DNA from 2 places in the Pseudomonas marincola genome. Region 1 is predicted to be linked to the other one. Evidence: predicted binding sites of a transcription regulator. Region 1 holds the regulator's gene; the other holds the start of a gene.

The links. The regulator sigma-54, encoded in region 1, starts transcription at its own class of promoters, with help from an activator protein. The targets are predictions, from matches to a motif close to ANTGGCATNNANNTTGCTNT.
Region 2: the regulator sigma-54 is predicted to act here: its motif matches at 3,033-3,052, upstream of glnA (glutamate--ammonia ligase).

The regions. Positions count from the first base shown of each region.
Region 1 covers NZ_LR215729.2:3,889,095-3,905,347, reverse strand. The annotation lists gene PMYSY11_RS18050 (HPr family phosphocarrier protein) at 35-307, opposite strand; gene rapZ (RNase adapter RapZ) at 320-1,177, opposite strand; gene ptsN (PTS IIA-like nitrogen regulatory protein PtsN) at 1,189-1,653, opposite strand; gene hpf (ribosome hibernation-promoting factor, HPF/YfiA family) at 1,669-1,977, opposite strand; gene PMYSY11_RS18030 (RNA polymerase factor sigma-54) at 2,251-3,759, opposite strand; gene lptB (LPS export ABC transporter ATP-binding protein) at 3,887-4,612, opposite strand; gene lptA (lipopolysaccharide transport periplasmic protein LptA) at 4,615-5,160, opposite strand; gene lptC (LPS export ABC transporter periplasmic protein LptC) at 5,147-5,722, opposite strand; gene PMYSY11_RS18010 (KdsC family phosphatase) at 5,731-6,270, opposite strand; gene PMYSY11_RS18005 (KpsF/GutQ family sugar-phosphate isomerase) at 6,270-7,244, opposite strand; gene PMYSY11_RS18000 (ATP-binding cassette domain-containing protein) at 7,487-8,296, shown strand; gene mlaE (lipid asymmetry maintenance ABC transporter permease subunit MlaE) at 8,296-9,093, shown strand; gene mlaD (outer membrane lipid asymmetry maintenance protein MlaD) at 9,093-9,563, shown strand; gene PMYSY11_RS17985 (MlaC/ttg2D family ABC transporter substrate-binding protein) at 9,575-10,207, shown strand; gene PMYSY11_RS17980 (STAS domain-containing protein) at 10,204-10,512, shown strand; gene PMYSY11_RS17975 (BolA family protein) at 10,657-10,896, shown strand; gene murA (UDP-N-acetylglucosamine 1-carboxyvinyltransferase) at 10,919-12,184, shown strand; gene hisG (ATP phosphoribosyltransferase) at 12,310-12,945, shown strand; gene hisD (histidinol dehydrogenase) at 13,149-14,459, shown strand; gene hisC (histidinol-phosphate transaminase) at 14,509-15,561, shown strand; gene algW (Do family serine endopeptidase AlgW) at 15,638-16,253, opposite strand, start outside.
Region 2 covers NZ_LR215729.2:4,419,275-4,435,527, forward strand. The annotation lists gene typA (translational GTPase TypA) at 1-1,201, opposite strand, end outside; gene thiI (tRNA uracil 4-sulfurtransferase ThiI) at 1,364-2,818, opposite strand; gene glnA (glutamate--ammonia ligase) at 3,145-4,551, shown strand; gene PMYSY11_RS20225 (DUF4124 domain-containing protein) at 4,751-5,302, shown strand; gene PMYSY11_RS20230 (DUF4124 domain-containing protein) at 5,312-5,929, shown strand; gene glnL (nitrogen regulation protein NR(II)) at 6,126-7,211, shown strand; gene ntrC (nitrogen regulation protein NR(I)) at 7,208-8,644, shown strand; gene PMYSY11_RS20245 (SRPBCC family protein) at 8,969-9,424, shown strand; gene PMYSY11_RS20250 (hypothetical protein) at 9,689-10,129, opposite strand; gene trmL (tRNA (uridine(34)/cytosine(34)/5-carboxymethylaminomethyluridine(34)-2'-O)-methyltransferase TrmL) at 10,128-10,610, shown strand; gene argA (amino-acid N-acetyltransferase) at 10,621-11,919, opposite strand; gene argE (acetylornithine deacetylase) at 12,031-13,185, opposite strand; gene PMYSY11_RS20270 (inorganic phosphate transporter) at 13,313-14,581, opposite strand; gene PMYSY11_RS20275 (TIGR00153 family protein) at 14,618-15,295, opposite strand; gene PMYSY11_RS20280 (CYTH domain-containing protein) at 15,407-16,253, shown strand, end outside.

The sequences.
Region 1 (16,253 bases):
TAGGGCGTCTGCTTTTTTTGTGCGCGTAAAGGGGCTATTCGCCTTCGTCGAAGAAGTTATTGATCAACTCGATCAGTGCTTCAAGCGCCTCTTGTTCCTGCTCGCCTTCGGTGTGCAGGTGTACAGGGGTGCCTTTACCGGCGGCCAGCATCATTACCGCCATGATGCTTTTACCATCGACCAGGCTTTCTGGGCTGCGGCCAACACGAACTGTGCACGGGAAACGGCCGGCCACGCCCACAAACTTGGCGGCGGCGCGGGCATGCAGGCCCAGCTTGTTGATGATGATGATTTCGCAAGCAGGCATCGCGCCTAATCCTTAGCTGAGGTCGCGGTGGCGAACCTGAACATTCTTCAGTTGAGTTTTAAGCGCTTCACTCAGGCGCTGGGCCAGGTACACGGAGCGATGTCGCCCGCCAGTGCAGCCAATGGCGACGGTCACGTAGGCGCGGTTGCTGGCAGCGATACGCGGCAGCCATTTCTGCAGATAACCGGCGATGTCCTGATACATCTCTTCCACTTCGGGTTCGGCGCTCAGGTAGTCATTGATTGGCTGATCCAGACCGCTGTAGTCGCGCAGCTCAGGTTTCCAGTACGGGTTCGGCAGGCAACGCACGTCGAACACCAGATCGGCATCAACTGGCAGGCCACGTTTGAATCCGAAAGACTCAACCAGATAAGCAGTGCCCGGCGCCGGTTGTTTGAGCAGGCGCAGGGTTAGCGTGTCACGTAGTTGGTAGAGATTGAGATGAGTGGTGTCGATGCGCAGGTCGGCAAGGTCGATAATCGGCTCGAGCAACTTGCTTTCATCGCCGATAGCCTCGGACAGCGAGCGATGCTCGGAGGTCAGCGGGTGACGTCTGCGTGTTTCCGAGAAGCGCTTGAGCAGGGTGTCCTGCGCGGCATCGAGGTAGACAATATCGCAGCGGATGTTGCGGTCACGAACCTGACGCAGTAGCTCGGGGAAGCGCTTGAGCTGGCTGGGCATGTTGCGCGCATCAATCGACACCGCCACAAAAGGTTGCAGCTGCTCGGGATGCAGCAAGGCCCGTTCCGCCAACTCGGGTAACAAGTCGGCAGGCAAGTTGTCGATGCAGTAGTAACCGTTGTCTTCGAGGACATCAAGGGCCGTACTTTTGCCCGAGCCCGAACGACCGCTGACGATGATTAAGCGCATAGGGCTATTTCCTACTGGCCGCTTTGTACGTCCACTACAACGTCATAGAGGGCCTGATTGCTGTCAGCATGGCGCAGGCGTTCACGGACTTCGTTGCGGTCTAGCATGCTGGCAATCTGGCGCAGCAACTCGAGGTGCTCGTCAGTTGCCGCTTCCGGAACCAGCAATACAAACAGCAGGTCGACGGGAGCGCCGTCAATGGCGTCGAAGTCGACTGCTGAGTCAAGTCTGAGTACCGCACTCACCGGCGCACTACAGCCTGGCAGACGACAATGCGGGATCGCAATGCCATTACCAAAACCGGTGGAGCCGAGTTTTTCGCGGGCAATCAGGCTTTCAAAAATGTCTTGGCCGTCAAGGTCGCTCAAGTCACGAGCGACCAGATTGGCGATTTGTTCAAGAACACGTTTTTTACTGCCGCCCGGCACGTTCACAAGGGAACGGCCGGGGGTCAGGATGTCTTCAAGTCGGATCATAGGAGGTGAGCGATGTCAGCGGGCCATAGCGCCTTGCTGACGGTCGAGCTGCTTTTCCTTGTGCTTGATAAGTTGTCGGTCAAGTTTGTCTGTTAGTAAATCGATTGCTGCGTACATGTCATCGTGTTCAGCGTTGGCAACGACTTCGCCGCCCGCTATGTGCAAGGTCGCTTCAATTTTCTGCTTGAGCTTCTCGACCTCCATGATGACTTGTACATTGGTGATCTTATCGAAGTGGCGTTCTAATCGACTGAGTTTCTCCTCGATATAGTCACGCAGGGCGTCGGTCACATCCAGCTGGTGTCCACTGATGTTGACTTGCATACCGCTTTCTCCTTGTTGCCGTGTAGTAGTGACAGGCAATTTGCCTGCCGCCGGAACACTGAAGCTTGCTCACTTACCCTGTAGCGGTTCTGCGGTGCTGTGTAACGCTGTTTGACGCGGGTTGTGTTGCCTCAAACATGTCGGACCTGCATATCACCCAGAGTAAGCAGATTGTCTGCCGGGTCGCTTCGGCTTCTGCCGTGCGCTTTGCTCAGCCCTGATATCAGTATGGCTGTTTTGCAGGAAAGCACAGGGTTTGCTTTGGCGACTCCCTCACATTAATCGTTTGCGCTCGCTGGACGGTGCTATGCCGAGTGACTCACGGTATTTGGCAACGGTGCGGCGAGCGACTTGAATACCTTGTGCCTCCAGTAAACCAGCGATCTTGCTGTCGCTCAATGGCTTTTTTGCATTTTCCGCAGCAACCAGTTTTTTAATGATTGCGCGAATCGCTGTCGACGAGCATTCACCGCCTTCAGAGGTGCTTACGTGGCTTGAGAAGAAATATTTCAACTCGTAAATGCCGCGTGGTGTGTGCATGAATTTTTGCGTGGTGACGCGTGAAATCGTCGATTCGTGCATACCGACTGCCTCGGCAATATCGTGCAGAACCAGCGGTTTCATGGCCTCGTCACCGTAGTCGAGGAAGCCGCGCTGGTGCTCGACAATCTGCGTGGCAACCTTCATCAGGGTTTCATTGCGACTCTGCAAGCTCTTGATGAACCAGCGCGCCTCCTGCAACTGATTACGCATGAAGGTGTTGTCGGCGCTGGAGTCTGCGCGGCGCACGAAACCAGCGTACTGCGGGTTGACCCGTAAGCGCGGCATGGCTTCCTGGTTGAGTTCTACCAGCCAGCGGTCATTGTGTTTGCGCACAATGACGTCGGGGACTACATACTCCGGCTCGCCAGACTCGATTTGCGAGCCGGGGCGCGGGTTGAGGCTCTGAATCAGCTCAATGACCTGACGCAGTTCGTCTTCCTTGAGCTTCATGCGGCGCATCAGTTGGCTGTAGTCGCGGCTGCCCAGCAGGTCGAGATAATCATTTGCCAGACGCTGGGCTTCAGCCAGCCAAGGTGTTTTTGCGGGCAGTTGGCGCAGCTGCAGCAACAGGCACTCGCTGAGGGTGCGTGCGGCAATGCCGGCGGGCTCGAACTGCTGAATGCGGTGCAGAACGGCTTCGACTTCATCAAGCTCGATGTCGAGTTCCGGGTCGAATGCGCTGACCACTTCGTCGAGGGTTTCTTCGAGATAACCCTGCTGATTGATGCAGTCGATCAGGGTCGCCGCGATAAGCCGGTCTTTGTCCGACATTGGCGACAGGTTGAGTTGCCACAACAAATGGCTTTGCAGGCTTTCGCCTGTCGAGGTGCGCGTGGTGAAGTCCCACTCGTCATCGTCGTTGCTAGGCAGGCTGCTGGCGCTTGTCTGATAAACGTCTTCCCAGGCGGTATCAACCGGCAGCTCATTGGGAATGCGCTCATTCCACTCGCCATCTTCCAGGTTGTCTACGGTTTGCGACGGTTCCTGATAAGTCGGTTCCTGGAAATTGGCCTCTTCCTGATTCGGTGAGGCAGCCGTTTCCGCTCCGTCAGCCATAGGGTCGGAATTATCGAAGTCGTCGCCATCTTCTTGGCGCTCGAGCATCGGATTGGACTCCAACGCCTCCTGAATCTCTTGTTGCAGATCCAGGGTTGAGAGTTGAAGTAGGCGGATGGCTTGTTGCAGCTGAGGCGTCATCGTCAGCTGCTGGCCCATCTTCAGGACTAGCGATGGTTTCATTGCAGACCTTATTAACCGGCGTCTATGCGCAATCCACTACAGGGCATTTGAGCCACAAGGAGGCAGAGTATATGCCTTTCCCCGTGGCCTTTGCCTAGCACTGCTTTTGAGTTTGGGCATGATTCGGCTAGAGCCTGAACTCATGTCCCAAATAGACTTCTTTTACAATCTCGTTGGCCAGAATGGCTTCGGAGTCACCTTCGGCAATCAGTTGGCCGTCACTGACAATGTACGCAGTTTCGCAAATATCCAGCGTTTCGCGAACGTTGTGGTCGGTGATCAGAACGCCAATACCTTTGGCTTTCAGGTGGTGAATAATCTGTTTGATGTCCCCGACCGAAATCGGGTCCACCCCGGCAAATGGTTCGTCGAGCAGTATGAATTTAGGCGCCGTGGCCAGTGCGCGGGCAATTTCAACCCGACGACGTTCACCACCCGACAAGCTCATGCCGAGATTATCGCGGATGTGGTGAATATGAAATTCTTCGAGAAGGCTTTCCATCTCCGCGTGACGCGCAGCACGGTCGAGCTCCTTACGGGTCTCGAGAATCGCCATGATGTTGTCCGAGACGCTGAGCTTGCGAAAGATCGACGCTTCCTGCGGCAGGTAACCAATGCCGGCGCGCGCGCGGCCATGCATCGGCAGGTGGCTGACATCCAGGTCGTCGATCAAGACGCGACCCTGATCAGCCTGCACCAAACCTACAATCATGTAGAAGCAGGTGGTTTTACCGGCGCCGTTAGGCCCGAGCAGGCCAACAATCTGTCCGCTTTCGATGTTCAGGCTGACGTCACGCACGACCTGGCGGCTTTTATAGCTTTTGGCCAAATGCTGGGCTTTCAGAATCGCCATCGTTATTCGGCCGCCTGTGGTTCAGCTGGTTTGCTTTTCGGCTGGATAACCATGTCGATGCGCGGGCGCGGTGTGGTGATCTGGTTGCCCGTGGCGCGACCGGCATTAACGATCTGACGCTGCGTGTCGTAGACGATTTTCTCGCCTTCGAAGGTATTACCTTCTTGAATGACCTTGGCCTGATCGATCAGGACAATGCGATTCTTGCTGGCAAAGTACTGGATGGTAAGGCCATAGGCTTTAACCAGTTCTTTGTCTTCTGCGGGCTTCTGCTCGTAATAAGCCGGTGTGCCGACAGAGGTGAACACGTCGATATCACCTTGAGCAGTTTGCGTGATCGTCACGGTATTGCCGGTGATCTTCATGGTGCCCTGAGTGATGATCACATCGCCGCGGTACACGGCTACGCCCTGTTTATCATCCAGTTCGGCGCTGTCTGCTTGCACGCGAATGGGCTGATCTTTGTCAGAAGGCAGCGCCCAGGCATTGAAGCTGCCGAATGTGGCGCCCAAGCTGAGCAGAAGGGGAAGGGTTTTAACGAACCTCATGCTGGCCTCTTACTTTGGACAGAAGGAGCATCCTGCTGTCATCCAAATATGCTTTCATTCCGACCGCGGTCGTTACGCCGTTGGCAGCGTCGATTCTAACGGCTTGCTCAGTCTGCGCATATTGTTTATCGGGGAATACTGTCAGTCTGCTGGTATTGAGTATGGTCGGGCGGCCTTTTGCATCGGTGCGCTCGACCTTCACTTTGTCGATCAGCTCGACTTCCTGGCCGCCAGGGCCAATCTCGCCTTTTTCGCTGCGAACGTGCCACGGGTATTCCGTGCCACGGTAAAGCATCAGGTTAGGCAGCGTCACGTTGGTGATGTCGGTCGCCTTGAAGTGTTCCAGCTTGTCGGCCTTCAAGGTGTAGTGGCGGCTACCGTCCGGCATGTATTGCACGGTAGAGGTATTAACCACATAAAAATCGATTGGGCTGTCGGTAGTCGACGCTGGCTGGCGATCCGAGAAGGTTTCCTGGTTGATGTTCCAGTAACCGACGGCCACGAGCAATGCAGCCCCAATGGCGTACAGCAGCAGTGACAGCAATTTACGTGGGTTAGGCATAATCAATTCTATAAGTAAGCGGCTTGAGCAGCTTCGAGGCTGCCTTGGGCTTGCATGATCAGCTCGCAAAACTCGCGTGCTGCACCTTCTCCGCCTTTGGCCTGAGTCACTGCGAAGGCGTGTTCGCGGACAAACGGGTCGGCGCTGGCAACTGCCATACCCAAGCCAACGCGGCGAATAACCGGCAAGTCGGGCAAGTCATCGCCGAGGTAGGCCACTTCAGCATAGTCGAGACCGAGTTCGCCAAGCAGTTCGTCCAGTACCACCAGTTTATCTTCTCGCCCTTGGTACAGGTGCTGGATGCCGAGATTTTGCGCGCGACGTTCAACCACCGGTGTTTTACGGCCGGTGATAATAGCGGTGCGCACGCCGGATTGGATCAGCAATTTAATGCCGTGGCCGTCGAGGGTGTTGAAGGTTTTGAATTCGCTGCCATCAACCAGAAAGTACAGTTTGCCGTCCGTCAGTACGCCGTCGACGTCGAAAATCGCCAGCTTGATCTTGGCGGCGCGCGCTTGCAGTTCGGGGGTTAGTGCTTGTTTAGTCATTACAGAACACCGGCGCGCAACAGATCGTGCATGTTGAGGGCGCCTGTTGGCCGGTCGTTGTCATCGACAACCACCAGCGAGTTGATTTTGTGGTCTTCCATTATTTTCAGGGCTTCCGCTGCGAGCATTTCGGCGCGAGCGGTCTTGCCATGAGAGGTCATGACCTGATCAATAGTTGCAGTGCGTACATCGATATTGCGATCGAGCGTGCGGCGCAAATCACCGTCGGTGAATATCCCGGCCAGTTTGCCGTCCGCCTCAAGGATTACCGCCATGCCCAGGCCTTTCTGGGTCATTACCAGCAACGCATCGCGCAGGCTGGTGCCGCGGTTGACCACCGGCAGGCTCTCGCCGCTGTGCATCACATTCTCTACTTTAAGCAGCAAACGCCGGCCCAGTGCGCCGCCCGGGTGCGAGAAAGCAAAGTCTTCGGCAGTGAATCCGCGCGCTTCAAGCAGCGCGATGGCCAGTGCGTCACCGAGTACCAACGCGGCAGTGGTCGAGGAGGTGGGCGCCAGATTGAGCGGGCAGGCCTCCTCGGCAACGCGTGCGTCCAGATTGACGTCCGCTGCGCGTGACAGTTCTGAGTCCGGGTTGCCGGTCATGCTGATCAGAGTGATGCCAAGGCGCTTGATCAACGGCAGCAGGGTGATGATTTCGGCAGTCGAGCCGGAATTGGACAGGGCCAGGACCGTGTCGTCGCGGGTGATCATGCCCATGTCGCCATGGCTGGCTTCAGCCGGATGCACAAAGAAAGCCGTGGTGCCGGTGCTGGCCAGTGTGGCCGCAATCTTGTTGCCGATGTGCCCAGATTTGCCCATGCCGACCACCACCACGCGGCCTTTGCTGGCGAGGATTAGTTCGCAGGCACGAACAAAATTGTCATCAATTCGCGGCAACAGTGCTTCCACCGCCTGCAGTTCAAGGCGGATAGTGCGTTCCGCGGATTTGATCAGTTCGCTGGGCTGGCTCATGGTATTCAATCATCACGGTTGAACAAAAAGGGGGCGATTATATCGCGAAAGGGCGAGGGACTCACCGTGCAATTCCTCGGGCTGGACTAAACGCCAGTAAATACAAGCAAACCACCCGTGGTGTTGGGTAGGGCCGCGCAGCAGTGATATAGTTCGCGGCTAATTTTGGGTGTCCGCCTGACGTGGTGCCTTCTTGGTGAAGTGGCGCGTCTACGAGGAAGCTTGTAGGTAATGGAGTCCAGATGAACGCCGATGAAAAGTATGCGGTCGAGCTGAAAGGTCTGAGCTTTAAGCGCGGCACGCGCGATATCTTCAAAGATATCGATATTCGCATACCGTGCGGCAAGGTTACCGGGATCATGGGGCCGTCCGGCAGTGGTAAAACCACGCTGTTGCGGCTTATCGGGGCCGAGCTACGCCCCGATGCAGGTGAAGTTTGGGTTAACGGGGTCAATCTGCCCACGCTTTCGCGTACCGAACTGTTCGATATGCGCAAGAAAATGGGCGTACTGTTCCAGAGCGGCGCACTGTTTACCGATCTTGATGTGTTCGAAAACGTAGCCTTCCCGTTGCGGGTTCACACCAAGCTGCCCGAAGCCATGATCCGTGACATCGTCCTGATGAAACTTCAGGCGGTAGGTCTGCGTGGCGCCGTGCAGCTGATGCCCGATGAACTCTCAGGCGGTATGAAGCGCCGCGTAGCCCTGGCGCGAGCGATCGCGCTGGACCCGCGCATCCTCATTTATGACGAGCCATTTGTAGGGCAGGACCCGATCGCAATGGGGGTTTTGGTGCGCCTGATCCGCCTGCTCACTGATGCTTTGGGTATCACCAGCATTGTGGTCTCGCATGATTTGGCCGAAACCGCGAGCATCGCCGACTATCTCTATGTGGTGGGCGACACCCAGGTTTTGGGGCAGGGGACTCCGGAGGAGTTGATGAATTCGGATAATCCGCGTGTTCGCCAGTTCATGCAGGGCACGCCTGATGGACCCGTGCCGTTCCATTTTCCGGCGGACGATTACCGCTCAGACTTGCTAGGGGGGCGCTGATGCGCAGAAAATCACCGCTCGAACGCGTGCAGTTGCTAGGCCGTGCCGGCATTGATGTCGTCACCAGCCTTGGCCGTTCGACCATTTTTCTGCTGGCGGCGCTGTTCGGGCGTGGCACCTCAGGGAAGTTCACTCAGCTTCTGATCAAGCAGCTGTATTCGGTTGGTGTGATGTCGCTGGCGATTATCGTCGTGTCCGGTGTGTTCATCGGCATGGTGTTGTCGCTGCAGGGCTTCAGCATTCTGGCCGCTTACGGCTCCGAACAAGCGGTTGGGCAGATGATTGCGCTGACCCTGTTGCGTGAACTCGGCCCGGTGGTGACTGCACTGTTGTTCGCCGGCCGCGCCGGTTCGGCACTGACCGCAGAGATCGGCAACATGAAATCGACCGAGCAGCTTTCGAGCCTGGCGATGATCGGTGTCGATCCGCTGAAATATATTGTGGCACCAAGATTGTGGGCCGGGTTTATCTCCATGCCTTTGTTGGCGATGATATTCAGCGTCGTCGGAATCTGGGGCGGTTCGATGGTTGCTATCGACTGGCTGGGTGTCTACGAGGGCTCGTTCTGGTCCAATATGCAGAACAGCGTGTCGTTCACCGATGATGTGGTAAACGGCATTATCAAGAGCATTGTGTTTGCCTTCGTGGTGACATGGATCGCGGTCTTTCAAGGTTATGACTGCGAGCCGACCTCGGAAGGCATCAGCCGCGCAACCACCCGAACAGTTGTTTATGCCTCGCTTGCAGTGCTGGGGCTGGACTTTATTCTGACTGCATTGATGTTTGGAGATTTCTGATGCAAAACCGCACACTGGAAGTAGGTGTCGGCCTGTTCTTGCTGGCTGGTATGTTGGCCCTGATGTTGCTGGCATTGCGCGTAAGCGGTCTGGCTGTTGGCGCGGGCGAGGATACCTACAAGGTCTATGCGCATTTCGACAACATCGCCGGTCTGACCGTCCGCTCAAAAGTCACCATGGCTGGCGTTAGCATCGGTAAAGTCACCGCAATCGACCTGGATCGCGACAGCTACACCGGTCGCGTTACCATGGAGTTGAACAAAGACGTGGATAACCTCCCGATCGACTCAACCGCGTCGATCCTCACGGCTGGCTTGCTGGGAGAAAAATACGTCGGTATCAGTGTAGGTGGTGAGGAAGAGCTGCTGGCCGACGGCGGCACCATCCACGACACCCAGTCCTCACTGGTGCTGGAAGAATTGATTGGTAAGTTTCTGCTGAATTCGGTCAACAAAGATTCGGCCAACTAACGAGGCTCAAAATGATTAAGTTGTTGCGTAATAGCGTATTGGTATTGCTGGCAGCGTTGCCTCTGTTCGCCTCTGCAGCGCAGACGGCCACTGAGGTGGTTGAGACGGCGACCAACACATTGTTGGCTGATCTGAAGGCCAACAAAGAACAGTATCGCGCTAATCCGGACGAGTTCTACGCCGCCCTCAACCGTATTCTGCTGCCGGTTGTAGACGTTGAAGGTATCTCGCGTGGCGTGATGACCGTGCGTTTTTCGCGCAAGGCTACGCCTGAGCAAATGACTCGCTTTGAAGAGAACTTCAAGCGCAGCCTGATGCAGTTCTATGGCAATGCGCTGCTTGAGTACAACAACGAAGACGTCCGCGTGCTGCCTGAATCCGGCAAGCCGGGCGCTGATCGTGCCTCGGTGAATATGGAAATCACCGGTTCCGGTGGTGCGGTTTACCCGCTGACTTACACCATGGTGCGTAAAAACAACACCTGGGTCATGCGTAACCTGATCATTAACGGGATTAACGTTGGCAAGCTGTTCCGCGACCAGTTCGCCGAGCAGATGCAGGTCAAGAACAACGATCTCGATAAAGTGATCGATTCCTGGGCTGACGTCGTCGCCAAGGCGCGCAATGCAAAGGGTGATGCGTGAGTCAGGCCAGTATTGAGTCGTTATCGCCCGGCGTTTTGTGCCTGTGCGGAGACATCGACTTTACCAGCGGGCCGTCACTGCGCGAGCAGGGCGGCAAGTTGATTGCCGCCAGCCAGAGCACACAGGTTGTCGTCAATTGCGCCAAAATTGAACGCTCAAGCAGCGTCGGTTTGTCTCTCTTGCTGGCTTTTATGCGCGATGCACAGGCCGCCGGGAAAAGCATTTTGGTGCGCGGCATGCCAAAGGAATTGCATGAGTTGGCCCGGGTTTCGGGCCTGTTGGACATTTTACCTATCGAAGCCTGAGTAGATGTGGCCGGCTCACCGGCTATCACGTGGGGTTCGCAGGGTATGGGCTTTTTTGTATGATGCACGACCCCGCGGGCCCGGGAGCCGTTAATCGGCCCCAAAACTCTGGCGCGCACATGAATTCGTTGATTGAGGTTGAGCATGCAGGCCTTAGAAGTAAAAACTTTCCTAGAGGCGCAGTTGTCAGACACCCAGGTTGAGGTTGAAGGCGAAGGCTGCAACTTCCAGCTGAATGTTATTAGTGACGAATTGGCCGGTTTGAGTCCGGTTAAGCGTCAGCAGCAAGTCTATGCTCATTTAAATCCGTGGATTGCTGATGGCAGCATTCACGCCGTGAGCATGAAATTCTTCAGCCGTGCCGATTGGGCAGCGCGTTCATAAGCCTGCGGGCGACGAGATAACTATGGATAAACTGATTATTACCGGCGGCGTTCGCCTTGATGGCGAAATTCGCATTTCCGGTGCCAAGAACTCGGCTTTGCCGATTTTGGCTGCAACGTTGCTGGGCGACTCGCCGATTACCATTTGCAACCTCCCGCACCTGCACGACATCACCACGATGATCGAGCTGTTCGGGCGCATGGGTATCGAGCCGATTATTGATGAAAAGCTCAGCGTTGAAGTCGACGCGCGCGCCATCAAGACGCTGGTAGCGCCTTATGAGCTGGTGAAAACCATGCGCGCCTCGATCTTGGTTCTGGGACCAATGGTTGCGCGCTTTGGCGAGGCAGAAGTTGCCCTGCCGGGTGGTTGCGCGATTGGTTCGCGTCCGGTCGACCTGCACATTCGCGGCCTCGAAGCCATGGGTGCGAAGATCGACGTTGAAGCCGGTTACATCAAGGCCAAGGCGCCTGAAGGTGGCCTGGTCGGCGCCAACTTCCACTTTGACATGGTCAGTGTTACGGGCACCGAAAACATCATGATGGCTGCTGCATTGGCCAATGGCCGCAGTGTCCTGACGAACGCCGCACGCGAGCCGGAAGTCGTGGATCTGGCTAACTGCCTGATCGCCATGGGCGCAAAAATTGAAGGTGCCGGTACTGACACCATCACCATCGACGGCGTTAAACGCCTCGGCGGCGCTACCTTCAGCGTGATGCCAGACCGTATCGAAACCGGTACTTACCTGGTGGCCGCCGCTGCTACGGGTGGTCGCGTCAAGGTCAAGGACACCGATCCGAGCACGCTCGGCGCTGTTCTCGAAAAGCTTGAAGAAGCCGGCGCTGTAGTTACTTGTGGTCCGGACTGGATCGAACTCGACATGCAGGGCAAGCGTCCCAAGGCGGTAAGCCTGGTAACTGCTCCGTATCCTGAGTTCCCGACCGATATGCAGGCTCAGTTTATCGCGCTCAATGCGATTGCTGATGGCGTGGGCACCATCGTTGAAACGGTGTTCGAAAACCGCTTCATGCATGTACATGAAATGCTGCGCATGGGTGCGCAAATCCAGGTTGAAGGCAACACGGCCACTGTTACCGGTGCCGAGCGACTGGTGGGTGCGCCGGTTATGGCCACCGACTTGCGTGCATCGGCCAGTCTGGTAATTGCCGCGCTGGTTGCTGAAGGCGACACCCTGATCGACCGCATCTACCACATTGACCGTGGTTACGAGTGCATCGAAGAGAAGCTGCAATTACTCGGCGCGAAAATCCGCCGCGTTCCGGGCTGATCAAACGCTATAGACGTCTGCGAGCAGGGTTTTAGAACTGCTCGCAGGGTTGTCCTGTGTTTGCGGTTGCGCTGATTGCAATCGTGCCTGTGACGATACAACCGCTTTTAAAGGTTTGAATAAAAATGCTCACCATTGCGTTGTCCAAAGGCCGCATTCTCGATGACACCCTGCCATTGTTGGCAGAGGCCGGCATTGTGCCGACAGAGAATCCGGATAAAAGCCGCAAGCTGATTATCCCGACGACACAGGAAGATGTTCGCCTGCTGATCGTGCGTGCGACCGATGTACCGACCTATGTTGAGCATGGCGCGGCTGATCTGGGGATTGCCGGTAAAGACGTGCTGATGGAGTACGGCGGTCAGGGTTTGTATGAACCGCTCGACCTGCGTATCGCCCGTTGCAAGCTGATGACCGCTGGGGCTGTAGGTGCGCCGGAGCCGAAAGGCCGCCTGCGTATCGCCACCAAGTTCGTCAACGTTGCCAAGCGTTATTATGCCGAGCAGGGCCGTCAGGTCGATGTCATCAAGCTGTACGGCTCGATGGAATTGGCGCCGCTGGTGGGCCTTGCCGACAAGATTATCGACGTGGTCGATACCGGTAACACGCTGCGTGCCAATGGCCTTGAGGCGCAAGACCTGATCGCCACGATCAGCTCGCGTCTGGTGGTCAACAAAGCGTCGATGAAAATGCAGCACGCGCGCATCCAGGCGCTGATCGATGCCTTGCGCATTGCGGTCGAGTCGCGTCACCCAAGCTGATTCCCTTCGGCATTACGCCGCACTTTGCGCCACGGACGGCGCAAATGCCGAATTCGCAGGAGCGACTCGGTTCCCCTATCCGTGTAATAGCCAGAATTGTCAGGTGCCCGCACGGTGCGGCTGGTATTGTATGGGCGCCTGAAAATCTTCGTTCTCAGGATTACGTACCCGTTTTGTGACCTTGCCAAACAATGAGGCCCGCTATGACCGCTCCCATCGCTATCCGCCGACTCAATGCTGCTGAGCAGGGTTTTGCCCATCATCTTGATCAGCTGCTGAGCTGGGAAAGCGTGTCTGATGACGGCGTCAATCAGCGGGTGCTGGAAATCATTGCCGCCGTGCGCAGCCGCGGTGACGCAGCTCTGGTCGAGTACACCCAGCGCTTCGACGGACTGGAAGTGGCCAGCATGGCCGACCTGATTCTGCCGCGTGCCCGTTTGGAACAGGCTCTGCAGCGGATCACCGCCGAGCAGCGCACAGCACTCGAAACCGCCGCTGAACGTGTGCGCAGCTATCACGAGAAGCAGAAGCAGGATTCCTGGCGTTACACCGAAGCAGACGGCACCGTGCTCGGCCAGCAAGTAACGCCGCTCGACCGCGCCGGTCTTTACGTGCCAGGCGGTAAGGCGACTTATCCGTCTTCGGTGTTGATGAACGCAATCCCGGCCAAGGTCGCGGGCGTGGCCGAAGTGGTCATGGTTGTGCCGACGCCGCGTGGTGAAATCAACGAGATGGTGCTGGCCGCTGCCGCGATTGCCGGCGTAGACCGGGTCTTCACCATCGGTGGTGCGCAAGCCGTTGCAGCGCTCGCGTACGGCACCGAAAGCGTGCCGCCGGTCGACAAGATTGTTGGCCCGGGCAATATCTATGTGGCCACCGCCAAGCGCCACGTGTTCGGTAAAGTCGGCATCGACATGATCGCCGGTCCTTCGGAGATTCTGGTGGTGTGCGACGGCCAGACCGACCCGGACTGGATCGCCATGGACCTGTTCTCGCAGGCCGAACACGATCAGGATGCGCAGTCGATTCTGCTCAGCACCGACGCGGCGTTCCTCGACAAAGTCGCAGAAAGCATCAACCGTTTGCTGCCGACCATGGAGCGTGCAGACATTATCCGCACCTCGCTGGAAGAGCGTGGCGCGTTGATTCATGTTGCCGACAAGGCACAGGCCGTCGAAGTGGCCAACCGGATTGCACCAGAGCACCTGGAATTGTCGGTTGAATCGCCAGAAGAGTGGCTGCCGCTGATCCGTCACGCTGGCGCGATTTTCATGGGCCGTTACACCGCCGAGGCTTTGGGCGATTACTGCGCTGGCCCGAACCACGTATTGCCAACGTCCGGCACGGCACGGTTCTCATCGCCGCTGGGGGTTTATGACTTCCAGAAGCGTTCGTCGATCATTTACTGCTCGGCAGACGGCGCCTCGGTGTTGGGTAAAACCGCCTCGGTGCTGGCGCGCGGTGAATCGCTGACAGCCCACGCGCGCAGTGCTGAATACCGGATCAAGTCATAATCGGCTTCATGCCCGATTGAATTGCCATATTTTCGAGGAGACAAGGGTGATGAGTAAGTTCTGGAGCCCTTTCGTCAAAGACCTGGTGCCTTATGTGCCAGGTGAGCAACCCAAGTTAACCAAGCTGGTCAAACTCAACACCAACGAAAACCCTTACGGCCCTTCGCCAAAAGCCATCGCGGCGATGCAGGCCGAAGTCACTGATGATCTGCGTCTTTATCCAGACCCTAACGGTGACCGGCTGAAGCAGGCGGTAGCCGATTATTACGGCGTGCAGACCAATCAGGTGTTTGTCGGTAACGGCTCGGATGAAGTGTTGGCACATGCCTTCCACGGCCTGTTCCAGCACGGCAAACCGCTGCTGTTTCCGGACATCAGCTACAGCTTCTATCCGGTTTATTGCGGCCTGTATGGCATTGAAGCCAAGCAGATTGCGCTGGATGAGCAGTTCCAGATTCGCATCGAAGATTACGCGCAGGCCAATGCCGGCATCATCTTCCCGAACCCGAACGCCCCAACCGGTTGCCTGCTGGCGCTGGAGGCCATTGAGCGCCTGCTGCAACTCAACACCGAAACAGTGGTGCTGGTGGATGAGGCCTACGTTGATTTCGGCGGTGAGTCGGCAATTTCGCTGGTCGATAAATACCCGAACTTGCTGGTCACCCAGACGTTGTCTAAGTCGCGTTCGCTGGCCGGTTTGCGCGTGGGGCTGGCCGTTGGTCATCCTGATCTGATCGAGGCGCTGGAGCGTATCAAGAACAGCTTCAACTCCTACCCGCTGGACCGCATGGCCATTGCGGGTGCCGCGGCGGCGTTTGCCGACCGCGAGTACTTCGCGCAAACCTGCAAAGCGGTTATCGACAGCCGTGAAACAGTGGTGGCTGGTTTGCAGGCGCTGGGCTTTGAAGTGTTGCCGTCCAAGGCCAACTTCGTTTTCGCCCGTCATCCGCAACATGACGCTGCCAAGTTGGCGGCCAGGTTGCGTGAGCAAGGGGTTATCGTGCGCCACTTCACGCAGGCGCGCATCGCTCAGTTTCTGCGCATTACCATCGGTACACCTGAGCAGAATCAGGCCTTGCTGGACGTACTTGAAGGCGTTTAACACAGCGCTACTGTTCGGCATAAAAAAGCCGGATCATCTTAGGGTGATCCGGCTTTTTGCTGTCTGCACGTTGTGCTTAGTTGGTTGACGCTGGCGGGCGAATGCCGACTTCTGCGGTGAGCTGCATGGCTTCGCCGTTGCGCATAATATCAATGCGAATCTTGTCGCCGGGTTTTGCCCGGGCCACCTGATTCATTGAGCGGCGGCCGTCGCTGGCAGACTCTCCATCAATCGTCAGAATCAAATCGCCGGGTTGCAGGCCAGCCTTTTGCGCCGGGCCGTCGCGGTAGATGCCGGCAACAATAATGCCTGGGCGACCTTCCATGCCGAACGATTCAGCCAGTTCAGGGGTCAGAGGTTGTACTTCAATTCCCAGCCAGCCACGGATGACTTGGCCATGTTCGATGATTGCCTGCATAACATCCAATGCCAGCTTGACCGGAATCGCGAAGCCGATACCTTGCGAGCCGCCGGACTTGGAGAAAATCGCAGTGTTGATGCCGACCAGATTGCCGTAGGCATCAACCAGCGCGCCGCCCGAGTTGCCGGGGTTGATCGCGGCGTCGGTCTGGATAAAGTCTTCGTAGGTATTGAGGCCCAACTGGTTGCGACCGGTTGCGCTGATAATGCCCATGGTCACGGTCTGACCAACGCCGAACGGGTTGCCGATGGCCAGCGTGACATCGCCAATC
Region 2 (16,253 bases), 530 kb from region 1:
CGAATGGTTCGTGCTTAACGCCGTCAACCATGCGGATGATTACTTCAGGACGACCTACAGCCAGTTCGAAGCCTTCGCGACGCATGGTTTCGATCAGTACCGAGAGGTGCAGTTCGCCACGGCCAGAGACCTTGAACTTGTCAGCGCTGTCGCCTTCTTCAACGCGCAGTGCCACGTTGTACAGCAGTTCTTTGTCCAGACGCTCTTTGATGTTACGGCTGGTGACGAACTTGCCTTCCTTACCGCAGAACGGCGAGTCGTTAACCTGGAAGGTCATGCTCACGGTTGGCTCGTCAACGGTCAGTGGCTCCAGCGCCTCAACGGTCAGCGGATCGCACAGAGTGTCGGAGATGAACAGTTCGTCCATGCCGCTGACGCAAACGATGTCACCGGCTTGAGCTTCGCCGACTTCAACGCGCTGCAGGCCCGAGTGGCCCATGATCTTGAGGATACGGCCGTTGCGCTTCTTGCCGTCGGTACCGATAGCGGTAACCGGAGTGTTGGTCTTGACCTTACCGCGGGCGATACGGCCGATACCGATAACACCGAGGAAGCTGTTGTAGTCCAGCTGCGAGATCTGCATCTGGAACGGGCCATCAACGTCTACAGCCGGAGCCGGTACGTGGTCGATGATCGCCTGGAACAGCGGGTCCATGTTGTCTTGCAGGTTGTCGTGCTCAAGACCTGCAATACCGTTCAGGGCGCTGCAATAAACGATTGGGAAGTCGAGCTGCTCTTCGGTTGCACCGAGGTTGTCGAACAGGTCGAAAATCTGGTCAACAACCCAGTCAGGACGCGCGCCCGGACGGTCGATCTTGTTGATTACAACGATTGGGCGCAGGCCGGCTTTGAACGCTTTCTGCGTTACGAAGCGAGTCTGTGGCATCGGGCCGTCTTGGGCGTCAACCACCAGCAGCACGGAGTCAACCATGCTCATTACACGCTCTACTTCACCACCGAAGTCGGCGTGCCCCGGGGTGTCTACGATGTTGATGTCGTAGTCGTGCCATTTCAGCGCGGTGTTTTTCGCCAGAATGGTAATACCACGTTCTTTTTCCTGGTCGTTGCTGTCCATCACGCGCTCGTTTTCAAGCTCTTTACGATCAAGCGTGCCGGACTGGCGCAGGAGTTTGTCTACCAGGGTAGTTTTACCGTGGTCAACGTGGGCGATGATGGCGATGTTACGTAGATTATCGATCACTTGTGTATCTCAATCAGAGGATTCGGTTGCCGCATAGTTTAGGCGGCGAGTATTAACTAAATATAAATTCTGCTAGACGGCGTAAGTGCACAGGCGCTGTTTTACGCCGTCTTCATGTCGGGAGGGCGATGGCGGATGCTTCCGCCATTCAACCCGGGCGTTCTATGTCGGACGATAAACGCGCACATTGGCATGCCCCTCGTTTAACAAGTGGTGAGCATGCAAACGGCTCATGACGCCTTTATCGCAATAAAGGAGATATTGGCGATTGGCGTCCAGCTCCTTGAAGCGGCTGTTCAGGGCATAGAACGGCAGCGTCTGCACTTCGATACCGGGCAGCTCAAGCGGCTCGTCCTCGGCACTATCCGGATGACGGATATCAATGACTACCTGGCCGGCCAGCACTTCGCCGACCTCTTCCACAGCAATATCCTTGCCCAACTCGTCGATGACTTTGTCGATCGGCAGCTGAGTGGCGCGCTCAAGCGCACGCTCAAGAATCGCCATGTCGAACTGCTGTTCTTCATAAATTATCCGGTCGCGCTTGGCGCGCGTAGTCGGATTCACCGAGATTACGCCGCAGTACTCAGGCATATGGCGGGCAAATTCGGCGGTGCCGATTTTTGTCGCGGTATCAATAATGTCTTGCTTGTGGCTGGCAATCAGCGGACGCAGTACCAGCTTGTCGGTCACCGAATCGATCACCGAAAGGTTCGGCAGTGTCTGGCTCGACACCTGCGAAATGGCTTCGCCGGTCACCAGCGCATCAATATTCAGACGGTCTGCAACCTGCGCCGAGGCGCGCAGCATCATGCGCTTGAGCACAACGCCCATCTGGCTGTTATCAACCTTCTGCAGAATCTCGCCGAGCACTTCCTCAAACGGCACGCTGACAAACAGAACGCGCTGGGAGCTGCCGAACTTCTTCCATAAATAGTGCGCAACTTCCATCACGCCCAATTCGTGGGCACGACCGCCCAGATTGAAGAAGCAGAAATGCGTGACCATGCCACGGCGCATCATCTGGTACGCCGCAACGGTCGAATCGAAACCACCGGACATCAAGACCAGGGTCTGCTCAACCGAGCCCAGCGGGTAGCCGCCAATGCTTTCGTGTTGATTGTGGATAACGAAAAGACGCTGATCGCGAATTTCCATGCGCACCACAACTTCAGGCTCTTTCAGCGAAATCCCGGCCGCACCGCACTGCTGGCGCAACTGGCTGCCAACATAGCGTTCGATGTCCATCGAGCTGAAATCATGCTTGCCTGCACGCTTACAGCGCACAGAAAAAATCTTGCCGGGCAGCTGATGGGCGAAATGCTTTTTGCATTTTTCCAGCACATCATCAAAATCACCCAGCGGATATTCGTTAACTTCGAGGAAGTGAACGATGCCTGGCGTGCAACTGAGACGCTCAGTCATCTCGCGCAGGATCTTTTCATCGGTAATCTTGGTTTCGACTTCCAGGTTGTCCCACACACCCGTAACCAGCAGCTGCGGATCGAGATCGCGGAGCACCGAACGGATGTTCTTCGCCAATTGCCGGATGAAGTTCTTGCGAACTGGCCGGCTCTTGATGGTGATTTCTGGGAAAACTTTTACGATCAGTTTCATGGAAGCAACGCGCGCCAAGCTCGCGAAAAAACAGGGGCGCGGATTATACCGGAAATTGCTCAAGGTTTGATCAAAAAACTTACAGCGCATTTTCAGCGCTCTATATTGGTGCGTCGCAGTTTCATAAAGAGCCAGATTGGTGCATGCATTTTCTAAAACTGACCGCAAACACGCCGATACGCCAGTATTTCTGGCTTTTTACCCATCACAGTGCACTGGCATGCAATTTGCTCCCTTGTGAGGCAGAGAGTCCTGGCGGAGTATCCGCAGGCTTTACTGAACTTTGAGGGCTCAACAGAAAGAGCCTTATCCACCTGGAGGACAGCATGTCGAAGTCGATTCAACTTATTAAAGAACACGACGTGAAGTGGGTAGACCTGCGCTTCACTGACACCAAGGGTAAGCAGCACCACGTAACCATGCCGGCTCGCGACGCACTGGACGACGAATTCTTCGAACACGGCAAAATGTTCGACGGCTCCTCCATCCACGGCTGGAAAGGCATCGAAGCCTCCGACATGATCCTGATGCCGGTTGACGACACTGCTGTGCTCGACCCGTTCACCGAAGAGCCAACCCTGATTCTGGTTTGCGACATCATCGAACCAAGCACCATGCAAGGCTACGATCGCGACCCTCGCTCGATCGCCAAGCGCGCTGAAGAGTTCCTCAAGTCGACCGGTATCGGTGACACCGTATTCGTAGGCCCGGAGCCTGAGTTCTTCATCTTCGACGAAGTGAAGTTCAAGTCGGACATCTCCGGCTCGATGTTCAAAATTTTCTCTGAGCAGGGTTCCTGGAACACTGACGCAGACATCGAAGGTGGCAACAAAGGCCACCGTCCTGCTGTTAAAGGTGGTTATTTCCCAGTTCCGCCGTGCGACCACGACCACGAAATCCGTACTGCCATGTGTAATGCCATGGAAGATATGGGCCTGGTCATCGAAGTTCACCACCACGAAGTGGCGACTGCCGGCCAGAACGAAATCGGCGTTAAGTTCAACACGCTGGTAGCCAAGGCTGACGAAGTTCAGACCCTGAAGTACTGCGTACACAACGTAGCTGATGCCTACGGCAAAACTGCTACCTTCATGCCTAAGCCACTGTACGGCGACAACGGCTCGGGTATGCACGTTCACATGTCGATCTCCAAAGACGGCAAGAACACCTTCTCCGGCGAAGGCTATGCCGGCCTGTCTGACACCGCTCTGTACTTCATCGGCGGTATCATCAAGCACGGTAAAGCACTGAACGGCTTCACCAACCCGTCGACCAACTCGTACAAGCGTCTGGTCCCAGGTTTCGAAGCACCTGTTATGCTGGCCTACTCGGCACGTAACCGTTCGGCTTCCATCCGTATTCCTTACGTTTCGAGCCCTAAAGCTCGTCGTATCGAAGCTCGCTTCCCGGATCCGGCTGCCAACCCATACCTGGCTTTCGCAGCACTGCTGATGGCCGGTATCGATGGTATCCAGAACAAGATCCACCCTGGCGATGCAGCTGACAAGAACCTGTACGACCTGCCACCAGAAGAAGGCAAGTTAATCCCACAGGTTTGCGGCAGCCTGAAAGAAGCCCTGGAAGAGCTGGACAAAGGTCGTGCGTTCCTGACCAAAGGCGGCGTATTCAGCGACGACTTCATCGATGCTTACCTTGAGCTCAAGCACGAAGAAGAAATCAAAGTACGCACCTTCGTACACCCGCTGGAATACGACCTGTACTACAGCGTCTAAAACCTGCGAGCTGCAAAATGAGGCCACCTTCGGGTGGCCTCATTGCGTTAGGAGTCTTTTAAACGGAAACACCCGCTTACGATGAGTTAGCCCGACAGAGGCCAAAATTGCGCAGCAGTGACGCAGCTCGCAGCCAAGTCGCTTGCCAGTAGCGTCTGGCGGTGCAAATCTACAAGGGTCAATAATTGGGAGACTCACCATGCGCCGCATGCTCACTTGCGCACTGCTGGTAATCGCACTGCCCGTTAGCGCTCAAATCTATAAATACACTGACGCCAATGGTAATACCGCGTATACCAATCAGCCGCCTGACGGCACCAAGGTTGAGACTGTTGAAGTTGAACCGACCAATACGGTCGAGATTCAGCAGCCCAGTATGCCGCCACCCATCAACCAGTCTGATTCAGAAGAACAGGTGGCGCCTTACCGCACCCTGCAACTGACCAATCTGCCGGACGATGAAGCCCTGCGCGCCAACAACGGCACATTCAGCGTGGGCGTACAGATTGATCCGCGCCTGAGCCCGGCGCATCGCTTTCAGTTGATCCTCGACGGCCAGCCATACGGACAAACCAGCAGCGTACCGATGCTGCAAGTAACCAATGCTGACCGTGGCGAGCACACGTTAGCCGTTCGGGTCGTTGGTTCAAATGGCCCGGTACAACAGAGCGACAGCGTTACGATTACCGTGCAACGGGTGAGCACCAACAGCCCGGCACTTAACAAACCCACTCCACGCAAGAGCCCATAACCCTTAATCATGCGCCTCATTATGCTTTGCCTGATGCTGTTGAGCTTTTCCGCAGCGGCGCAGGTCTACACCTACATTGATGCCGAAGGGAATCGGGTCTTCACCGACAAACCCAGGGCAGGCAACGCCAAACGCGTTGAGCTGCCTACCACCAACACCATGCCAGTGCCCGGGCAAACCAGAGCGCCGGTCACCAAGGTTGAGAAGCCCGCAGAGCCGCAAGTTCACTATCAATTGCTGCGCATTCTGGTGCCGCAGCCGGACGCCACCATACGCAGCAATAACGGTGACCTGATTGTCAGCGCCACCAGCGAGCCGACCCTGCAACAAGGCCATCGCTATCGCCTGTTGCTGGATGGCAACGTGACAGGCGAAGCCGGCACCAGCCCGGTATTCCCGCTGGAGAATCTCGACCGAGGTACGCACCAGTTATCAGTTGAAATAATTGATGAGCAGGACCGTACCGTCGAGCGCACCCCCAACCAGCCGGTGCATATCTTGCGCACCTCGTTGGCTCAGCGACGCATGGCCAAGCCCTGCCAACTGCCTGAATACGGCGTTCGTCCGGAATGCCCGATCGACGAAAAACCCGAAGAGCCGGACATCCCTTTCGTCCCGTTTATCTGACCTGACAACGCGTCGCACCATCTCGGTGCGCCGCTGCACGTCGAATCCTATACTCTCCCCATTTTGGGTCGCAGCAAAACCCGCTATTTGCACTAAACCATTCGCTAAGCGCCGAAATAACGCTGTTTATTGCGACTTTTCGGGGCTTTGGTTTGCTTCTTGCATTTTCTAGACAACTGCCGGAATGCCCAAGCCTATGATCATTAATGACGCACTGCACCGCCTGTTGCTCGACAATCTGACCACCGCCACCTTGCTACTCAATGCCGACCTGCGCCTTGAGTACATGAATCCGGCGGCAGAGATGCTGCTGGCTGTCAGTGGGCAACGCAGCCACGGCCAATTCATCAGCGAACTGTTCACCGAATCGCAAGAGGCGCTGATTTCCCTGCGCCAGGCGGTTGAAGAAGCGCACCCGTTCAACAAGCGCGAAGCGACACTGACCTCGGCGTCCGGGCAAACATTGACCGTCGACTACGCCGTAACGCCGTTATTCAATAAAGGCGAAACCCTGCTGCTGCTGGAAGTGCTGCCGCGTGACCGCTTGTTGCGCATCACCAAAGAAGAAGCGCAGTTGTCCAAGCAGGAAACCACCAAGATGTTGGTGCGCGGGCTGGCCCACGAGATCAAGAACCCACTCGGCGGCATTCGCGGCGCGGCGCAACTGCTGGCGCGTGAACTGCCGGAAGAGAGCCTCAAGGATTACACCAACGTAATCATCGAGGAAGCCGACCGGCTGCGTAATCTGGTCGACCGCATGCTTGGCTCAAACAAGCTGCCGCTGCTGGCCATGACCAACATTCACGAAGTGCTGGAGCGTGTGAGCAATTTGGTCGAGGCCGAATCGCAAGGCGGCATCACCTTGGTACGCGACTACGATCCGAGCATCCCGGATGTACTGATCGACCGCGAACAAATGATTCAGGCCGTGCTCAATATTGTGCGCAACGCCATGCAGGCGCTGGCACCGCTCAGCGATATTCGCCTCGGCCGGATCACCCTGCGCACCCGCGCATTGCGCCAGTTCACCATCGCGCATGTTCGTCATCGCCTGGTGACTAAAATCGAGATCATCGACAACGGACCGGGAATTCCGTCCGAGCTGCAAGAAACCATCTTCTACCCCATGGTCAGCGGACGTGCCGATGGCACCGGTCTGGGCCTGGCCATTACTCAGAACATCATCAGTCAGCATCAGGGTTTGATTGAGTGTGAAAGCCATCCCGGCCACACCGTGTTCTCAATCTTTTTGCCGCTGGAACAAGGAGTAACTCCGTCATGAGTCACAGTGAAACCGTATGGATCGTCGACGACGACCGTTCCATCCGCTGGGTGTTGGAAAAAGCCCTGCAACAAGAGGGCATGACTACTCAGAGTTTCGAAAGTGCAGACGGCTTGATCAGTCGGCTAACGCGCCAACAGCCCGATGTGATCATCTCGGACATCCGCATGCCGGGCGCGAGCGGCCTGGAGTTGCTGGCTAAAATCCGCGAAATGCATCCGCGCCTGCCAGTCATCATCATGACTGCGCATTCGGATCTCGACAGCGCTGTGGCCTCTTATCAGGGCGGCGCATTCGAATACCTGCCCAAGCCGTTCGACGTTGACGAGGCAGTTTCGCTGGTCAAGCGGGCGATTCAGCACGCGCAGGAACAGCAGAACCTCAACGTTCCGGCAGTGGCTGCACAAACGCCGGAAATCATCGGCGAAGCGCCGGCGATGCAGGAAGTATTCCGCGCCATCGGCCGTCTTTCGCACTCCAACATCACCGTGCTGATCAATGGCGAGTCGGGCACCGGTAAAGAACTGGTCGCCCACGCCCTGCATCGGCACAGCCCACGCTCGGCATCACCATTCATTGCGCTGAACATGGCTGCGATTCCCAAGGACTTGATGGAATCCGAGCTGTTCGGCCACGAAAAAGGCGCATTCACCGGCGCGGCCAACCTGCGTCGCGGCCGCTTCGAGCAAGCCGACGGCGGCACGCTGTTCCTCGATGAAATCGGCGATATGCCGGCCGACACCCAAACCCGCTTGCTGCGCGTACTGGCCGACGGCGAATTTTATCGGGTCGGCGGCCATGTCCCGGTCAAGGTTGATGTGCGCATCATTGCGGCGACTCACCAGAACCTCGAAACGCTGGTCAACGATGGCAAGTTCCGTGAAGACTTGTTCCACCGCCTCAACGTAATCCGCATTCATATTCCACGCCTGTCGGACCGCCGCGAAGACATCCCGACACTCGCACGGCATTTCCTCAGCCGCGCCGCGCTTGAGCTGGCGGTTGAGCCGAAACTGCTGAAACGCGAAACCGAAGACTACCTGCAGCATTTGCCGTGGCCAGGTAACGTGCGCCAGCTGGAAAACACCTGCCGCTGGATCACCGTCATGGCGTCAGGCCGTGAAGTGCATGTTGGCGACCTGCCGCCTGAGCTGCTCGCCCAGCCGCAAGAGAGCGCACCGGTCAGCAATTGGGAACAAGCCTTGCGCCAGTGGGCTGATCAAGCGCTGGCACGCGGCAACTCAAACCTGCTCGACAGCGCCGTACCGGCCTTTGAACGCATCATGATCGAGACGGCGCTCAAGCATACCGCTGGCCGACGTCGTGACGCCGCAGTGCTGCTCGGCTGGGGTCGCAACACCCTGACGCGCAAGATCAAAGAGTTGGGCATGAACATCGACGGCGGCGACGACGACAGCGACGACGACAACTGAGTCAGCCCCACACGCCTTAAGTGTTAATAAAAGCGCCCCCAATGCATCAGGCATCGGGGGCGCTTTGGTTTCATCGCAGTAATTTCATGTGGGCAAAGAAGCCACCCTCTTCACCTGACCCACTCGCTGGCATTCAACACTCACTTGCCTGCACCGACAGCAAATCGCCCGCAGCCTCCTTATTCAGGGAAAGCGCCGGGCGGTTGAGGGGCTTTCTCCCGACTGATTATTTCAGCCTATATTGAAGACTCCATTCGCTCATAGCCTGCGCCATGGCTCAGCTATTGAGCGCAGTCATAGGTTGATTCTAATCAGGAGCGCGCCATGCCTAATGCCACAGGTACGGTTCGACTGCACCGCGTACTGCGGGCGCCTGCCGAACGTGTTTACAAAGCCTTCACTGATAAAAGCGCACTGGAACGCTGGTTGCCGCCCTTTGGCTTTACCGGCGCCATCGAAGAGATTGATGTGCGCGTCGGAGGGGGTTACCGCATGTCTTTCACCAATTTCAGCACCGGCAGCAGCCACGCGTTCAGCGTTGAATACATTGAGCTGATCGCCAATCAGCGCATCTGCCACACCGACCGCTTTGACGACCCCAATCTGGTAGGTGAGATGCGTGTCACGATCGACCTGAAAAGCGTGGTCTGTGGCACCGAGCTGAGCATTGTTCAAGCTGGCATTCCCGCCGTTATTCCAGAAGCGATGTGCTATCTGGGCTGGCAGGAATCACTTGTGCAGCTGGCCCACTTGGTAGAGCCGGATATTGCAGACCAGTAATCCAATTTGCGCATCGACAAAAAACGGGCATGAAGCCCGTTTTTTATTTCAACGCCCAGTTTCGGCGCTTTATCGCGGTGCAGTGCACCCGTGCGGTTCACTTAAAAAACCCTGCAAATCATCCAGCGTCGCCGCAAATATTCAGCAAGTCACTGATTTATATGGATATTTATTTAAATTCAAAAGTTGGCATCGTATCTGCATTAAGTAAAGCATTCCCAGTTTCGGGGACCTTGGTACAGGCAGGCCGGGGAATCCCCTCTTTTATTCCTCCCGGAGGCTGACACTCAGCCTCCAACGCTTCTCAAGTTGCTCAAGACGCCAGTCACCGAGCAACCCTCGCGCCGCAAGAACCCTCAGTTGCAAACGCCGTTGCTGACGCTTGAGCCGCCAATTGGCAGGCTTGCCCGCTAACAACAGCTCGCCCTGCTGTTCACGCCCAAGGCTCTCGAACTCAAGCATGTAAGCGCCATCAAGAAGGCTTTCGCTGACCTGAGGCGCTTCGTTGAACCACAGATACAATCCGTTATCGACCACCTCGACCTGCTCCAGCCGGACAGCATCGGGGCGCAGCAAATCTCCGAACATCAGGCCGATTAAAAAGCCGAATATCGCCAGAGATGCAATAACCCTTAACCACGGACGCGGCCTTGGAGGCTTATCAGAGGTAGAATACTGCCCGCCTTCACGCTCGGAGCCGCGCATGTTTCACGTTATCCTTTTTCAACCAGAAATCCCGCCCAATACCGGCAACATTATCAGGCTCTGCGCCAATAGCGGCAGCCACTTGCACTTGATTGAACCGCTGGGCTTCGAGCTCGACGACAAACGCCTGCGCCGTGCCGGACTGGACTATCACGAATACGCCACGCTGAAGCGCTATCCGGACCTCGACAGCTGCTTGCAGGCGCTGGGCAATCCACGTGTGTTTGCCTTCACCACCAAAGGCACGCAGGCCTTTCACGAAGTGGCCTACAAGCCCGGTGACGCCTTTTTGTTTGGCCCGGAAAGCCGTGGCCTGCCGCAGGATGTGCGCGACGCACTGCCCGTTGAGCAATGCGTGCGCTTGCCGATGCGCGATGGTTGTCGAAGCCTGAACCTGTCGAACACCGTCGCGGTTGCGGTTTACGAGGCCTGGCGCCAGAACAACTTCAGCATGCCCGAGCAACCCGCTCCCGCGGAATAACGTTCGCTGCTTACAGCGCCTTCTCGAAGACCTTGGAGTTGCGCTGGAAGTTGTACAGCGATGCGCGGGCAGCAGGCAGGCGCTCGACGCTGCTGGGCACAAAACCACGCTCACGAAACCAGTGCGCGGTGCGCGTGGTCAGCACGAACAGGGTCTTCATGCCCAACGCTCTGGCCCGCGACTCGATCCGTGCCAACAGCTCATCGCCACGACCGCCGTGGCGATAGGCTGGATTGACCGCCAGGCACGCCAGCTCAGCAAAGTCCGAGTCTGCAATTGGATAAAGCGCGGCGCAGGCAATAATCAGCCCTTCGCGTTCGACAATGCTGAACTGCTCGATCTCGCGCTCCAGCACCTCGCGCGAACGGCGTACCAGAATGCCCTGATCTTCCAGCGGGCTGATCAGCTCGATCAAGCCGCCCACATCATCAATGGTCGCCTCGCGCAGAGACTCGAATTGCTCCTGCGCCACCAACGTACCGTTACCGGTGCGGGTGAACAGCTCGTTGAGCAGCGCACCGTCTTCGGCGTAGCTGACGATATGCGTGCGCCGCACTCCAGCCTTGCACGCCTGTGCAGCCGCCTCGAGCAGCTCTGCCTGATAGTTGCCAGCCAGACGCTGCATGTGTTGCGGCACCTGCTGGGGACGCAACTCGCGAATCAGCGCGCCATTTTCATCCAGCAGACCGCAGTCTGCCCCGAACAGCAGCAGCTTGTCGGCGCCCAGATCAATTGCAGCGCGGGTGGCAACGTCTTCACAGGCCAGATTGAAAATCTCTCCGGTGGGCGAATAGCCGAGCGATGACAGCAGCACGATACTGCGCTCATCCAGCAGACGGCCAATGCCCTTGCGGTCGACCCGACGCACTTCGCCGGTATGGTGATAATCCACGCCATCGACCACACCAATAGGCCGCGCGGTGACGAAATTACCGCTGGCAACCCGCAAGCGGGCGCCCTGCATGGGCGAGGCGGCCATGTCCATCGACAGACGCGCCTCAATGGCGATACGCAGTTGGCCAACAGCGTCGATTACGCACTCAAGGGTTGGCCCGTCTGTAACCCGCATGTCGCGGTGAAAATGTGGCGTGATGCCACGCGCATTCAGACGCGCCTCGATTTGTGAGCGCGAGCCGTGCACCAGCACCAGTCGCACACCCAGGCTGTGCAACAGCACCAGGTCGTGGACGATATTACCAAAGTTGGGATGAGCAACGCCCTCACCGGGCAACATCACCACAAAGGTGCAGTCACGGTGGGCGTTGATGTAGGGCGAAGCGTGGCGCAGCCAGTTGACGTAATCGTGCATGTAAGTGCCTGTGAAACATGAAAATTAAGGAGCCTTTGCAGGCTCATTCACTCCAGCAAAACGTACCGACCGGTTATCGTCGCAACTGCATCAACGGGGCGCTCCTCACATTCAGGGTTTAATCGGGGTCAGGCAATAGTGTTGTATCAGCTCACCCAACAGACGCACTGTCGGCTGCAAACGTGACATATCAAGGTACTCGCCGGGTTGGTGAGCGCAGTCGATATTGCCGGGGCCGAGCACCAGCGTCTCACAGCCAAGCTGCTGAAGATAAGGTGCTTCGGTGCCAAAGGCTACTGCTGCTGCAGTGTGGCCGGTGAGCCGTTCGGCAACGCGAACCAGCTCGCAGTCGGCATCCTGCGCGAACGGCGGCACACTCGGGAACAGCGGCGCATAGTCGATTTTGACCTGATGCAGCTCGGCCAGCGGCTGCAGCTTCTGGCGAATCGCCGCGCGCAGTGCCTCGGGTTGCATGCCCGGTAAAGGGCGCAAGTCGAACTCCAGCGAGCATTGCCCGCAGATGCGATTGGGGTTGTCGCCACCATGAATACAGCCCAAATTCAGCGTCGGTTGCGGCACAGTGAACTGGGCGTTGTTGAACTCGCTTTGCCACTGCTTGCGCAGTTGCTGCAATTCACCCATGACCGCCTGCATGGCTTCCAGCGCACTGTGACCGAGCGACGGGTCAGACGAATGGCCACTGCGCCCGAGAATGTCGATGCGCTCCATCATGATGCCTTTGTGCATGCGAATGGGCTTGAGGCTGGTCGGTTCACCAATCACCGCCGCCCGCCCCAGCGGCCTGCCCGCCTCGGCCAATGCGCGCGCACCGGCCATCGAGCTTTCCTCATCGCACGTTGCCAGAATCAGCAATGGCTGGCAGAAGCGCTGCTCAAGCAAAGGTTTCACCGCCTCGATGATCAAGGCAAAGAACCCCTTCATGTCGCAACTGCCCAAGCCGATCCAGCGGCCATCCGCCTCGGTCAATTTGAGCGGGTCGGTCTGCCACAACTCGGCATCGAACGGCACAGTATCGGTATGCCCGGCCAGCACTAAACCGCCAGGGCCGGAACCATAGCTGGCGAGCAGATTGAATTTGCCGGCAGAGACTTCCTGCACATCGCAGCTAAAGCCGAGATCTTCCAGCCACGCAGACAACAGCTCGATCACCGGCCGGTTGCTCTGGTCCCAGTTAGCCTGGGTACAGCTCACCGAAGGCGCAGCAATCAGCGCAGCAAATTGATCTTTGAAAGATGGCAGTGGCATCAGCAGTCTCCACGCAGGCGGCCTGGAAAACTATCGCAGGCCATTGGCCCCATCATAGAGGCAATGCGGGAGAAGATGGAACCGTGGGATTAACGACAGCCGCATTGCGCGGCTGTCGTTGGCAACATCAAACCGAGCCGAAAATAGCGCGCAAGATGAAGAAGAAGAAAATCGACAGTGCTGCGCCCACAGGCAAAGTAATCAGCCAGGACATGAAGATTTTGCCGATCACGCCCAGGTTCAGCGCACCGATACCGCGCGCGATGCCAACGCCAAGAACGGCGCCCACCAGCGTGTGAGTTGTCGATACTGGCAAGCCGATAGCCGAGGCGCCCACAACGGTGGTCGCCGTTGCCAGCTCGGCAGCGAAGCCACGGCTCGGCGTCAGTTCAGTGATTTCCTTACCGATGGTGGCGATTACCTTGTAGCCGTAAGTGGCCAGACCGATAACGATACCGACCGCACCCAGGAGCAATACCCAGCTTGGCAGAGCGGCTTTGGCGCCGACCATTTCGCCACCGGAATTGATTACCCCAACGATGGCCGCCAGCGGGCCGACGGCGTTGGCAACGTCGTTGGAACCGTGGGCGAACGCCATGGAGCAGGCGGTGAAGATCATCAGCACGGCAAAAACTTTTTCCACGCTGGCGAAGTGGAACGACTTGTCCGCTTCAACGTCGATCTTGATACGGCTGAGCAAAATGATGCCCAGCACCATGACACCAGTGCCCACGCCCAGCGAAACCAGGAAACCCTGAAACGCCGAGAGGTCCAGACCGATGTGCTTGAGGCCTTTGGTCATGGTCATGATCGACACCATGAAGCCGGTGGCAAACATGTACAGCGGCACGAAGCGCTTGGCGTTGGCAAAAGGATTATCGGTGTCGATGATCAACTTCTGCACGCTCATGAACACACCGAACGCGACCAGTCCGGACAGCACCGGCGAAACCACCCAGCTGGCGACAATCGGGCCAACACCGGACCAGTGCACGGCATCAAAGGACACACCCACCGCGGCGAAACCGATGACCGCACCCACAATCGAGTGAGTGGTCGAAACCGGCCAGCCCTTGGTCGATGCAATCAGCAGCCAGGTGCCCGCCGCAAGCAGCGCCGACATCATGCCCAGCACCATCAGCCCGGGACTGATCATCGACGCGTCGACAATGCCGCTTTTGATGGTTTCTGTGACCTGACCACCGGCCAGATAGGCGCCGGTGAACTCAAAGATCATGGCGATGAAAATCGCCTGCTTGATGGTCAGAGCCCTCGAGCCAACGGAGGTACCCATCGCGTTGGCAACGTCGTTCGCGCCGACGCCCCAGGCCATGAAGAAGCCGAAAATACAGGCAAGAACCAGGAGTACGATGCCGTAATCCGCAATCAGAGACATAAAATAATTCCGTTAATCCAGAAAGAACACTGGCGCTTAGCGCGCCAGCAGCTGCTCCAGTCGGTTACCGACACGCTCTGCGCGGTCAGCTACATCACCCAGCCACTCGATGACCTTGTAGAGGAACATCACGTCGACTGCAGGAAGGTCCTTTTCCAGTTTAAACAGCGCACGACGGATCGAAATCTGCATCACGTCGGTGTCACGCTCAATTTCTTCAAGCTCCATGACCATGGACTCAACCAGCATAGCTTCGCGGCCGCCAAAGCCGGCTTCGAGCAGCGAGTCGAGTTCTTTCATGGCTTTCAGGGCTTGCGCGCTGGCTTCAACACAGCGGCGCACGAAGGCAAGCATCTCAGGCTGCAGGGACGCCGGGATGGTCATGCTGCGGCCGAGCATCAGGCCGGCAATGTCCTTGGCACGGTTGGCGATTTTGTCCTGTACACTGAGCAGTTCAAGCAAGTCCGAACGGGGCACTGGCAAAAACAAATTCTTTGGAAGGTGCAGACGCACGCTTTTCTTGAGTTTGTCGGCTTCATTTTCGAGCCGAGCCATGTCCTGTTGTACCTGTTCAACTTTGGCCCAGTCTTCTGCCATAACGGCTTCAAAGAAGGGCACAAGGTTCGCCGCGCACTCGTGGGCTTTGGCGATGTGTTGCTGCATCGGTCCGATGGGTGAACGACCGAACAGGCTTACAAACGGATTGATTGGCATAGGGTGGACCCCTGATTTAAGAAGGCGGCAAGTATACGGATCAGTCCGGCAGCTCGCCAGCACGGTCATCGGCCTGTCACAAATTCATAGTAGGCGCAAAAAAACACCATCATGGTCAAAGAAACTGAAATCAAGCTGCGGGTTAGCCGCGAAACCCTTATTGCTCTGCAAGATCATCCGTTGCTGAAAAAGCGCAACAAGAGCGGTTGGGAGCCTCGCGAGCTATTAAACCAGTACTTCGACACGCCTGATCGTGACCTGGCTCAGGCGAAAGTCGCTTTGCGTTTACGCCGTGATGGCGATGCTTTCATTCAGACGCTTAAAACCCGAGGTCAAAGTGTAGCGGGTTTATCCGAGCGTAATGAGTGGGACTGGCATCTGGATAAAGCCAAACTCGACCTCAAGAAACTCGATGACACCTGCTGGCCGCAAGCCTTGGCCGAGCTCGACAAAAAGCAGCTCAAGCCGATCTTCACCACCGACTTCACCCGCCAACGCGCCGATATCGCCTGGGGCCGTGGTAAGAGCAAAGTGGTTATCGAGGCCGCACTCGACCTCGGTAAAGTGATTGCCGGCAAGCAGCAGGAAGAAATCTGCGAGCTGGAGCTTGAGTTGCGCCAGGGTGAACCCGAAGCGCTGCTGGAACTCGCCGCCGAACTGGCAGCCGACCTGCCTTTGATGCCGTGCGATATCAGCAAAGCCGAGCGCGGTTATCGCCTGTTTGATGCCGACAGCTATTCCCTGAGCCTGCCGGCGCCGGAACTGAACGCCGAGCAAAGCCTCGACGATGCCTTCACTGCACTGGCCTGGCACCTGCTGGGCAGCAGCCAGCGCTTGGCTGAGCAATACCGTTTCAACGGTCACTGGCGTTTGCTCAATGACTGGTTTGAACAACTGGTTTACTTGCGCGCTCTGCTCGGCAGCCTTGGCCAAGCGGCTCCGCGCGCCAGCAGCAGCG